4 regions of the Janthinobacterium sp. CG_23.3 genome follow, and region 1 is predicted to be linked to each of the others. Evidence: predicted binding sites of a transcription regulator. Region 1 holds the regulator's gene; each other region holds the start of a gene.
The links. Region 1 encodes sigma-54, which starts transcription at its own class of promoters, with help from an activator protein. Its sites were predicted from a motif close to TGGCANGNAANCTGCTTT; they were not measured.
Positions count from the first base shown of each region.

Region 2: the regulator sigma-54 is predicted to act here: its motif matches at 839-856, upstream of ACFDR9_RS09805 (CmpA/NrtA family ABC transporter substrate-binding protein).
Region 3: the regulator sigma-54 is predicted to act here: its motif matches at 1,003-1,020, upstream of urtA (urea ABC transporter substrate-binding protein).
Region 4: the regulator sigma-54 is predicted to act here: its motif matches at 871-888, upstream of ACFDR9_RS19855 (pilin).

Region 1 covers NZ_JBJXIB010000089.1:10,779-12,979, reverse strand. Annotated here, with positions in the region: gene hpf (ribosome hibernation-promoting factor, HPF/YfiA family) at 1-124, opposite strand, end outside; gene ACFDR9_RS19065 (RNA polymerase factor sigma-54) at 197-1,666, opposite strand; gene lptB (LPS export ABC transporter ATP-binding protein) at 1,672-2,201, opposite strand, start outside.
Region 2 covers NZ_JBJXIB010000029.1:40,825-43,025, forward strand. Annotated here, with positions in the region: gene ACFDR9_RS09800 (DUF3616 domain-containing protein) at 1-598, opposite strand, end outside; gene ACFDR9_RS09805 (CmpA/NrtA family ABC transporter substrate-binding protein) at 947-2,188, shown strand.
Region 3 covers NZ_JBJXIB010000038.1:34,239-36,439, forward strand. Annotated here, with positions in the region: gene urtA (urea ABC transporter substrate-binding protein) at 1-945, opposite strand, end outside; gene ACFDR9_RS11500 (DUF4349 domain-containing protein) at 1,245-2,021, opposite strand; gene ACFDR9_RS11505 (M23 family metallopeptidase) at 2,193-2,201, opposite strand, start outside.
Region 4 covers NZ_JBJXIB010000095.1:9,859-12,059, reverse strand. Annotated here, with positions in the region: gene ACFDR9_RS19860 (flagellar brake protein) at 1-295, shown strand, start outside; gene ACFDR9_RS19855 (pilin) at 346-822, opposite strand; gene sucD (succinate--CoA ligase subunit alpha) at 1,128-2,009, opposite strand; gene sucC (ADP-forming succinate--CoA ligase subunit beta) at 2,023-2,201, opposite strand, start outside.

The DNA of each region.
Region 1 (2,201 bases):
TCAGAATGACAGCAATATCAATGACTTGATCGAAATGGCGTTGCACGCGCTCCAGTTTGGTTTGTACGTATTCACGGATGGCCGGTGTCACTTCGAGATGATGTCCGCTGATAGTGAGATTCATACACACTCCTAAAGATGATGTCGGGTTCGTGCCTTCGCCGGTCTTCTGGCGCGCAGAGGAACCAAAGTAAAACTACAACGATTTTCGCAGACTGACTGGCGGGATCTTCAGCGCTTCCCGGTATTTGGCAACAGTGCGTCGCGCAATCACCATGCCTTGTTCTCCCAGCATGTCCGCAATCTTACTGTCGGATAAAGGATTTTTCGGGTCTTCAGCTCCTGTCAATTGCACAATAAGCGCCCGTATCGCCGTCGATGATGCCTCTCCCCCCGCTTCGGTGGCGACATGGCTACCAAAGAAATATTTCAACTCAAACATGCCATGCGGGGTCAGCATATACTTCTGAGTTGTTACCCGAGAAATAGTACTCTCGTGTAAACCCAGTGTATCAGCTATTTCACGGAGCACAAGGGGTCTCATCGCCACCGCCCCGTGCGAGAAGAAATTTTTCTGCCTCTCAACAATGGCCTGGGCCACGCGCAGGATGGTGTCGAAGCGCTGGCGCATATTCTTGATCAGCCACTTGGCCTCCTGCAACTGGGCGCCCATCGCCCCCTCGCCCTTGCCCTGCTTGAGCAGGTTGGCGTACATGGCGTTGACGCGCAGGCGCGGCATGACCTCGTGGTTCAGGCTGACGTGCCAGCCGTTGCGCGCGCGCTTGACGACGACGTCCGGCACCACGTAGTCGGAGACGTCGGCGGCGAACACCGCGCCCGGGTGCGGGTTGCACTGGCGGATCACCGTCTGCGCCTCGCGCAAGTCCTCGTCGTCGCACAGCAGGGCCTTTTTCAACTTGTTGAAGTCGCGCTGGGCGAACCAGGTCAGGTGCCGCTCGACGATCAGCAGCGCCATGCGCCGCGTCACCATGGCGATCCGCGGCAGGCGTTTGATTTGCAGCGCCAGGCATTCGGAGGCGTTGCGCGCGCCGACGCCGGCCGGGTCGAAGCTTTGCAGCAGCGCCAGCGCGGTGCGCATCTCGTCGGCCCCGACGTCCAGCTCGGCCGGCAGGCGCGCCAGGATCTCGTCGAGCGGCTCCTCGAGGTAGCCGTTGTCGTCGAGCGCGTCGATGATCAACTCGACCAGCGCGCGGTCGCGCAGCGGCTGCACGGTGACGCGCATTTGCTCCATCAGGTGTTCGCGCAGCGTGCGCTGGCTCGCTTCGAGCTGCGGCCGGGAATCCTCGTCGTCGGGCGCCTTGCCGCGGCCGATCTCGCTCCAGTCGCTGTCGCCGTTGTCGGCGGCGGCGTGCTCGGCGCCGTCGTACGCGGGTTCGGCGTCGGCCGCCGGCGCGCTATCTTGCCCCGGCGCCGCCGCGCCGTCCTGTGGCGGCGCGCCGGTCGGGCTCAGCGCGCCGTCCGCCAGCAGCCGCAGCGAGCGGTCGAGCGGGTCGTCGAGGCGTTCCAGCAGGGGGTTCTCGCCCAGCAACTGCTCAAGCTCCTGGTGCAGCTCCAGCGTCGATAGCTGCAGCAGCCGGATCGACTGCTGCAGTTGCGGGGTCAGCGCCAGGTGCTGCGAGGTGCGCAGTTGCAGGGATTGTTTCATCGGATTTACATGCGGAAATGTTCACCCAGGTAGACCCGCCGCACCGATTCGTTGGCGATGATGTCGTCGGGCCGGCCCGAGGCCAGCACCGAGCCCTGGTTGATGATGTAGGCGCGGTCGCAGATGCCCAGCGTTTCGCGCACGTTGTGGTCGGTGATCAGCACGCCGATGCCGCGCTCCTTGAGGAAGCGCACGATGCGCTGGATTTCGATGACGGCGATCGGGTCGACCCCGGCGAAGGGTTCGTCGAGCAGCACGAAGCGCGGGTTGGTGGCCAGCGCGCGCGCGATCTCGACGCGGCGCCGCTCGCCGCCCGACAGCGACAGCGCCTGGTTCTCGCGCAGCTTCTCGATTTGCAGGTCGGCCAGCAGGGTGTCGAGCCTGGCCTCGATTTCGGCTTTTTTCAGCGCGCGCCCGTCGACGCTTTGGATTTCCAGCACCGCGCGGATGTTGTCCTCCACCGTCAGCTTGCGAAACACCGACGCCTCCTGCGGCAGGTAGGACAGGCCGAGCTGGGCGCGCCGGTGGATCGGCA
Region 2 (2,201 bases), on a different contig from region 1:
GCAGCAGCGCCTTGCCGCGCAACAGCGGGCTGCGCAGGCCAATCAGCAACTGGCCCTGCGGCGTCGCCGCCAGGCCCTCGATGTTGAAGCCGCCGGGCTGCTCCGGCCCCAGCCCGGCCGCCGCGGCGAGCCCGAGCGGCCGCAGTTCCGCCGCCGCGATCATGTCTTCCTGCAGCCCGGCGTAGGCCCGTCCCGTCAGCCGCGGGTGTCCCTCGCCGTCGCCCATGTCGGTGGCGAAGAAGCGGTGGCGGCGCTGCTGCGCCTCGCCCTTCTTGTTGCGCCCGTGCGAGGAGATCCAGTAGATGCGCTGGCCGATCGCCGCAGCGCCCTCCAGGTCCGATTCCTTGTCTTTTTTGGTGGCGAGGAATTCCCAGGCGTCGACGGCGTCCACCGGGTCGGCGACGCCGCGCCGGTAGATTTTCAGCGTGTTGCGCTCGTCGTCGGCGACGATAAAACGGTCCGGCCCCAGCGCGACGGCGGCCGAGGCGTCGCACAGGCCCCGGTAGACGAACTCTTGTTGCGCGGCGGCGCGCGGCGCGGCGGCCAGCAGCGCGGACGCGGCCAACGCGCAGGCGGCGCGGCGAAGTGGATGGCTCATGTGATCAATTCCCGGTGGCGCCGACGCTCGCGGCGGTCCGGCCGGCGTTGGCTGCTACAAAGATAGGGCGAAACGGCGCGCGCGTCGACTTATTTATCGCCCGCGCTTGATCCCGGGCCGAGCGTCGCAGCGGTGCGTGCTGTTGGTGCGGCGCACAATATCGGTGCTGGAAAAACACTCACAGGGCTGAAAAACGCGCTAAAACCGTTCGCCAACCGTGCGCCGCCGCCCTTGTCGAGCTGGCACACCAATTGCTGTTACCTGTTGAGCAGCTAGATGAAACGGCAAGCCGGACGCAGCAGCCCGCCGCCCTTGTCTCCGCAATTCCATGCACTCTACGAGGCCACAATGACAATCGAAACCCCCTTCAATCCGAGCCGCCGCAAGTTGCTGGTGGCCGGCGCCGGCGCCACCGCGCTGGCCGCGTTGCCGGGCGGCGGCGCCTGGGCAGCCGGCTCCGACAAGCCGGAAAAGGAGGAGGTCAAGGTCGGCTTCATCCCGCTGACCGACTGCGCCTCCGTGGTGATGGCGTCGGTGCTGGGCTTCGACAAGAAGTACGGCATCAAGATCGTGCTGAGCAAGGAGGCCTCGTGGCCGGGCGTGCGCGACAAGCTGGTCAATGGCGAGCTGGACGCGGCGCACGTGCTGTACGGCCTGCTGTACGGCGTGCACCTGGGCGCCGGCGGGCCGAAGAAGGACATGGCCGTGCTGATGAACCTGAACCACAACGGCCAAGCCATTACGCTGTCGAAAAAGGTGGCCGACAAGGGCGGCGTCGACGGCGCCTCGCTGGCCAAGCTGATGCGCACCGACAAGCGCGACTACACCTTCGCCCAGACCTTCCCGACCGGCACCCACGCGATGTGGTTGTACTACTGGCTGGCCAGCTACGGCATCGACCCGATGAAGGACGCCAAGGTGATCACGGTGCCGCCGCCGCAGATGGTGGCCAATATGCGCATCGGCAACATGGACGGTTTTTGCGTCGGCGAGCCGTGGAACCACCGCGCCATCGTCGACGGCGTCGGCGTCACCGCCGCCACCACCCAGGAGATTTGGCGCGACCATCCGGAAAAGGTGCTGGGCAGCACCGCCGAGTGGGTCAAGAAATACCCGAACACGGCGCGCGCGCTGACCGCCGCCGTGCTCGAGGCCGGCCGCTGGATCGACGCCTCGCTGTCGAACAAGAACAAGATGGCGCAAACCATCGCCGACAAGTCCTACGTCAACACCTCGGTCGACGTCATCAACCAGCGCATCCTGGGCCGCTACCAGAACGGCATGGGCAAGACTTGGGACGACCCGAACTACATGAAATTTTTCAACGACGGCAGCGTCAACTTCCCCTACCTGTCGGACGGCATGTGGTTCCTGACCCAGCAGAAGCGCTGGGGCTTGCTCAAGGCCGAGCCGGACTACCTGGCGGTGGCCACGGCGATCAACCAGATCGACGTCTACAAGGACGCCGCCGCGATGGCCCAGGTCAGCGTGCCGAAGTCGGCCATGCGCAGCGTGAAGATGATCGACGGCACCACCTGGGACGGCAAGAATCCGAAGGCCTACGCCGCGTCGTTCCAGATCAAAGCTTAAACCACGGAGGATG
Region 3 (2,201 bases), on a different contig from region 1:
CGCCGCGTTGGGCAACTTCTTGGCGAGCGCGTACGCCTTCCATTGCTTGATGAACGCGCTGTTGACCGGATTCTTGACGGACTCAAAATAGTTCCACGCCGCCAGATGGCCCAGCAAAGGCTTGGTGTCGACGCCGCGCAACTCCTCCTCGCCCACCGAGAACGCCACCACCGGCACGTCGGTCGCCTTCAGGCCGGCGTTGCCCAATTCCTTATAAAAAGGCACATTGGAATCGCCGTTGATCGTCGAGATTACCGCGGTTTTGCCGCCGGCCGAAAACTTCTTGATATTGGCGACGATGGTTTGATAGTCGGCATGCCCGAACGGGGTATACACCTCGTCGATGTCCGAGTCCTTGACGCCCTTGCTTTTCAGGAAGGCGCGCAGGATCTTGTTGGTGGTGCGCGGATAGACGTAATCGGTGCCGAGCAGCACGAAACGCTTGGCGCCGCCGCCGTCCTTGCTCATCAGATATTCGACCGCCGGAATCGCCTGCTGGTTCGGCGCGGCGCCGGTGTAGAACACATTCTTTTCCAATTCCTCGCCCTCGTATTGCACCGGATAGAACAACAGGCTGTTGAGTTCCTTGAACACCGGCAAGGCGGATTTGCGCGACACCGACGTCCAGCAGCCGAAGACGACGGCAACCTTGTCCTGCGACACCAGTTGGCGCGCCTTCTCGGCGAACAGCGGCCAGTTTGACGCCGGGTCCACGATGACCGCTTCCAGTTTCTTGCCCATCACGCCGCCGCTGGCGTTGATCTCGTCGATCGTCATCAAGGCGACATCCTTCAGCGAGGTCTCGGAAATGGCCATCGTGCCCGACAGCGAATGCAAAATGCCGATCTTGATGGTGTCGCCGGCAATCGCCGCGTGCATAAAGGACGAAGTCGTTAGAGCCAAAGCGGCCGCCGCGCTCGCTTTCAGAAGAATACGTCGTGACATGGTTGCTCCTGGGTGGTTGAAATCGAAAAGTTTGTAAAAAGGACCGACACAGCATCTATAGCAGGATGCGTGCCACCTTTTTCAGTGCGTTTTTTCGATTCCAGGGCCAGGCGGGCTATCGTTTCTGGTGCGGGCGCGCCGCAGCTTGGTGAGCTTTGCGCGGTGCCCGCGAAGGACGTATTAAAACGGTGCGCCCCACGAGCGGGGACACCTAGGTCGGATTAGCCCATCGGGCGTAATCCGACAATGTTGGCCGACGCAAGACGCGCTGCTCGAGGCCAACATTAAAGGCATTCAACTCAAGAGCGGATTTTGCGCCAAGCCTTGCGCCCGAGCGGGAACAGCAGCAGGAAGGCCAGAATCCACGGCAACATATACGCCAGTCCGGTGATCGCGCCGGCCATGCCGCTCGATAGGTTGCCGGAAAAATCGCCCAGCGCGTGGCGCACCGGCGTCCAGAACGAGCGGTTCATGCGCGTGCCGATCGACACCTTCAACACGTCCTTGTTGACCCGCTCCATCAGGCGCGCGTTGTCGCCGCTGGCCTGTTCCAGCTCGGACTGGATGGTGGCCAGTTCGCGCGACACCTTGATCAGCGCGTCGACGTCGCGTTCGGCGCGGCGCTCCAGTTCCTGCAACTTCTTCTGGTATTGCTTGAGCATGTCGAGCCGCTTGTTGCTGTCGACGATAGGACCGGCCAAGTCTTCCACCTCGGTGGACTGGCTGACCAGTTCGCCGCCGGCCGACGCCTGGGCGAGCAGGCGGCGCACGCCGGCCGGGGCGGCGCGAAAGCTGACGCGCGCACTGACGTCGCGGCCACTGCTGAGTTCGGAATCGAGCAGCACGCAGCCGTCGGCGGGCTCCGCTTTACAGGTTGCGACCAACTTATCATACAAGGGCCGCACGCCGTCCTCGGCCGTATCGACCGAGGCGGAATGGGCGTACGCCAGGTAGGCGCTGCCCTTGCCCTTGTCGCCCACGCTGACCGCCGCGCCGCCCGGACCGCCCGCGTCCCTTTTCGCGCCGCAGCCCGCCAGCAGCAGCGTGCCTATCAAAACCGGAAAAATCACTTTCATTTCTTTGTTCTCATAAGAAGACACAGGCCACGTATTTCGAGAACGCGCTCGAAATCGTGGCCTGGTGGATGTGGAGTTGTTGCTTGAATTATTTAGCGGGGAATATTGTTTTTATGAACATATGCATATTAACCCATTTAGCAACAATAACAGCAGTCAAGCTTGCCTGTCTTACAACAC
Region 4 (2,201 bases), on a different contig from region 1:
CCTGGTCAATCTGAGCGTGTCGGGCGCGCTGATCGAGTCGCCCAGGAAATTGTCGCCGGACGAGCCCAGCGTGACGCTGTCGTTCACCCTGATCGCCCAGCCCGGCAACCACCAGGTGCGCGTGAAGACCGGCGCCACCATCCAGAACGTCAACATCGTCAAGCCGGCCGCCGGCGCGCGCACCGAGGTGTTCACCTACGGCGTCCAATTCACCGACCTCGAACCGGTCCATTACACGATGCTGCAAAACCTGACCTACGAGGCGCTGATCGCCGACCGCCAGAAGATCGTGTAGAACGGGAAAAGCCGCCAAAAGGCGGCTTTTCCGGGCGGGCGAAGCCGGTTTTAGATGTTGTTTTTGGTAATCGCCGCGATCGCCGCTGGATTGTCCGCGGCCAGGATGTTGGTCGAGTTGGCCCAGGTCATGGCGCTGCCGCCGGCCGGAACGGTAGGGATCATCGTGATGGTCTTGCCGGACGTGCCCTTGCCGATATCGTTCAAGGTCAGCGTAATGACGCCGAGCAGCGTGACGGTTGCGCTTGCCACTTCCTTGGTCGCGGTAAACGCTGGCAGGGTGTTGCCGACGAACGCAGTGTTGCAGTTGGTCAGCTCGCCGCCGGCTTCCTGGGCGCACAAGGCAATCGCGGTTTTCATCGCGCCGGCCGCCGACATGGCGTTGGCCACTTTCGCCTTGACCGTGTAGTCGCTGTAGGCCGGAATCGCCACGGCCGCCAGGATGCCGATGATGGCCACGACAATCATCAACTCGATGAGGGTGAAGCCGGCTTGTGCTTGTTTCTTGATCATTTTCATCGATTTCATTTTAGCGCTCCTGGGTGGTGTATCGAAAAGTGGTGTCACACAGGGATAAGAGCAATTGGCGTGCCAGGCGCAAAACGGCCCGCCGCGGGCGCCAAGAATGAAATTTGCGCAATGTTACGCGGCGGCGGTTGACGATATTTGTCAATCGGCGCGCCATTTATTGTCAGTCGGCCATTTTGGCGCCGCCGCTTGACAATTTTTGTCAGGCCGCATCGGCCGCGCCGCGCGTGTCGGCGGCGCCAATAGCAACGGGGAGCCGCAGCTCCCCGTTGGGTACAACCTTGACCGCCTTGGCAACGCTGTGATTACAGCATGGCTTTCAGCAAACGCGCCATTTCGGACGGGTTCTTGGTCACGGTGATGCCGCATGCTTCCATGATTTCCAGTTTCGCTTGCGCGGTGTCGGCGCCGCCGGAGATCAGCGCGCCGGCGTGGCCCATGCGCTTGCCCGGAGGGGCGGTGACGCCGGCGATAAAGCCGACCACCGGTTTTTTCATGTTGTCTTTAATCCAATACGCGGCGTTGGCTTCGTCGGGACCGCCGATTTCGCCGATCATGATGACGGCGTCGGTGTCCGGATCGTCGTTGAACATGCGCATGATGTCGATGTGCTTCAAGCCGTTGATCGGGTCGCCGCCGATGCCCACTGCGCTCGACTGGCCCAGGCCCAGCGCGGTCAACTGGCCGACCGCTTCGTACGTCAGCGTGCCCGAACGGGACACCACGCCGATGCGGCCTTGCTTGTGGATGTGACCCGGCATGATGCCGATCTTGATTTCGTCAGGCGTGATCAGGCCCGGGCAGTTCGGCCCCAGCAGCAGGGTTTTGCTGCCCGACTTGGCCATGCGGTCCTTCAGGGCCATCATGTCGCGCACGGGAATGCCTTCGGTGATGCAAATGGCCAGGTCCATTTCGGCTTCGACCGCTTCCCAGATCGCCGCGGCGGCGCCCGACGGCGGCACGTAGATCACCGACACGTTGGCGCCGGTTTCTTTTTTCGCTTCGCCGACGTTGGCGAAAATCGGGATGCCTTCGAAGTCTTCGCCAGCCTTTTTAGGGTTGACGCCGGCCACGAAAGCGGCTTTGCCGTTCGCGTAGTCGCGGCACATGCGGGTGTGGAACTGGCCGGTCTTGCCGGTGATCCCTTGGGTAACGACTTTGGTATCTTTATTGATCAGAATGGACATAGTGATTCCTTAATTAAGCGTGACCGGCAGCGGCAGCCACAACGCTCTTGGCCGCGTCTTCCATGGTATCGGCAGCGATGATAGGCAAACCGGACTCGGCCAGCATTTTCTTGCCCAGATCTTCGTTGGTACCCTTCATGCGCACCACCAGCGGCACTTGCAGCGAAACCGCCTTGGATGCCGCGATCACGC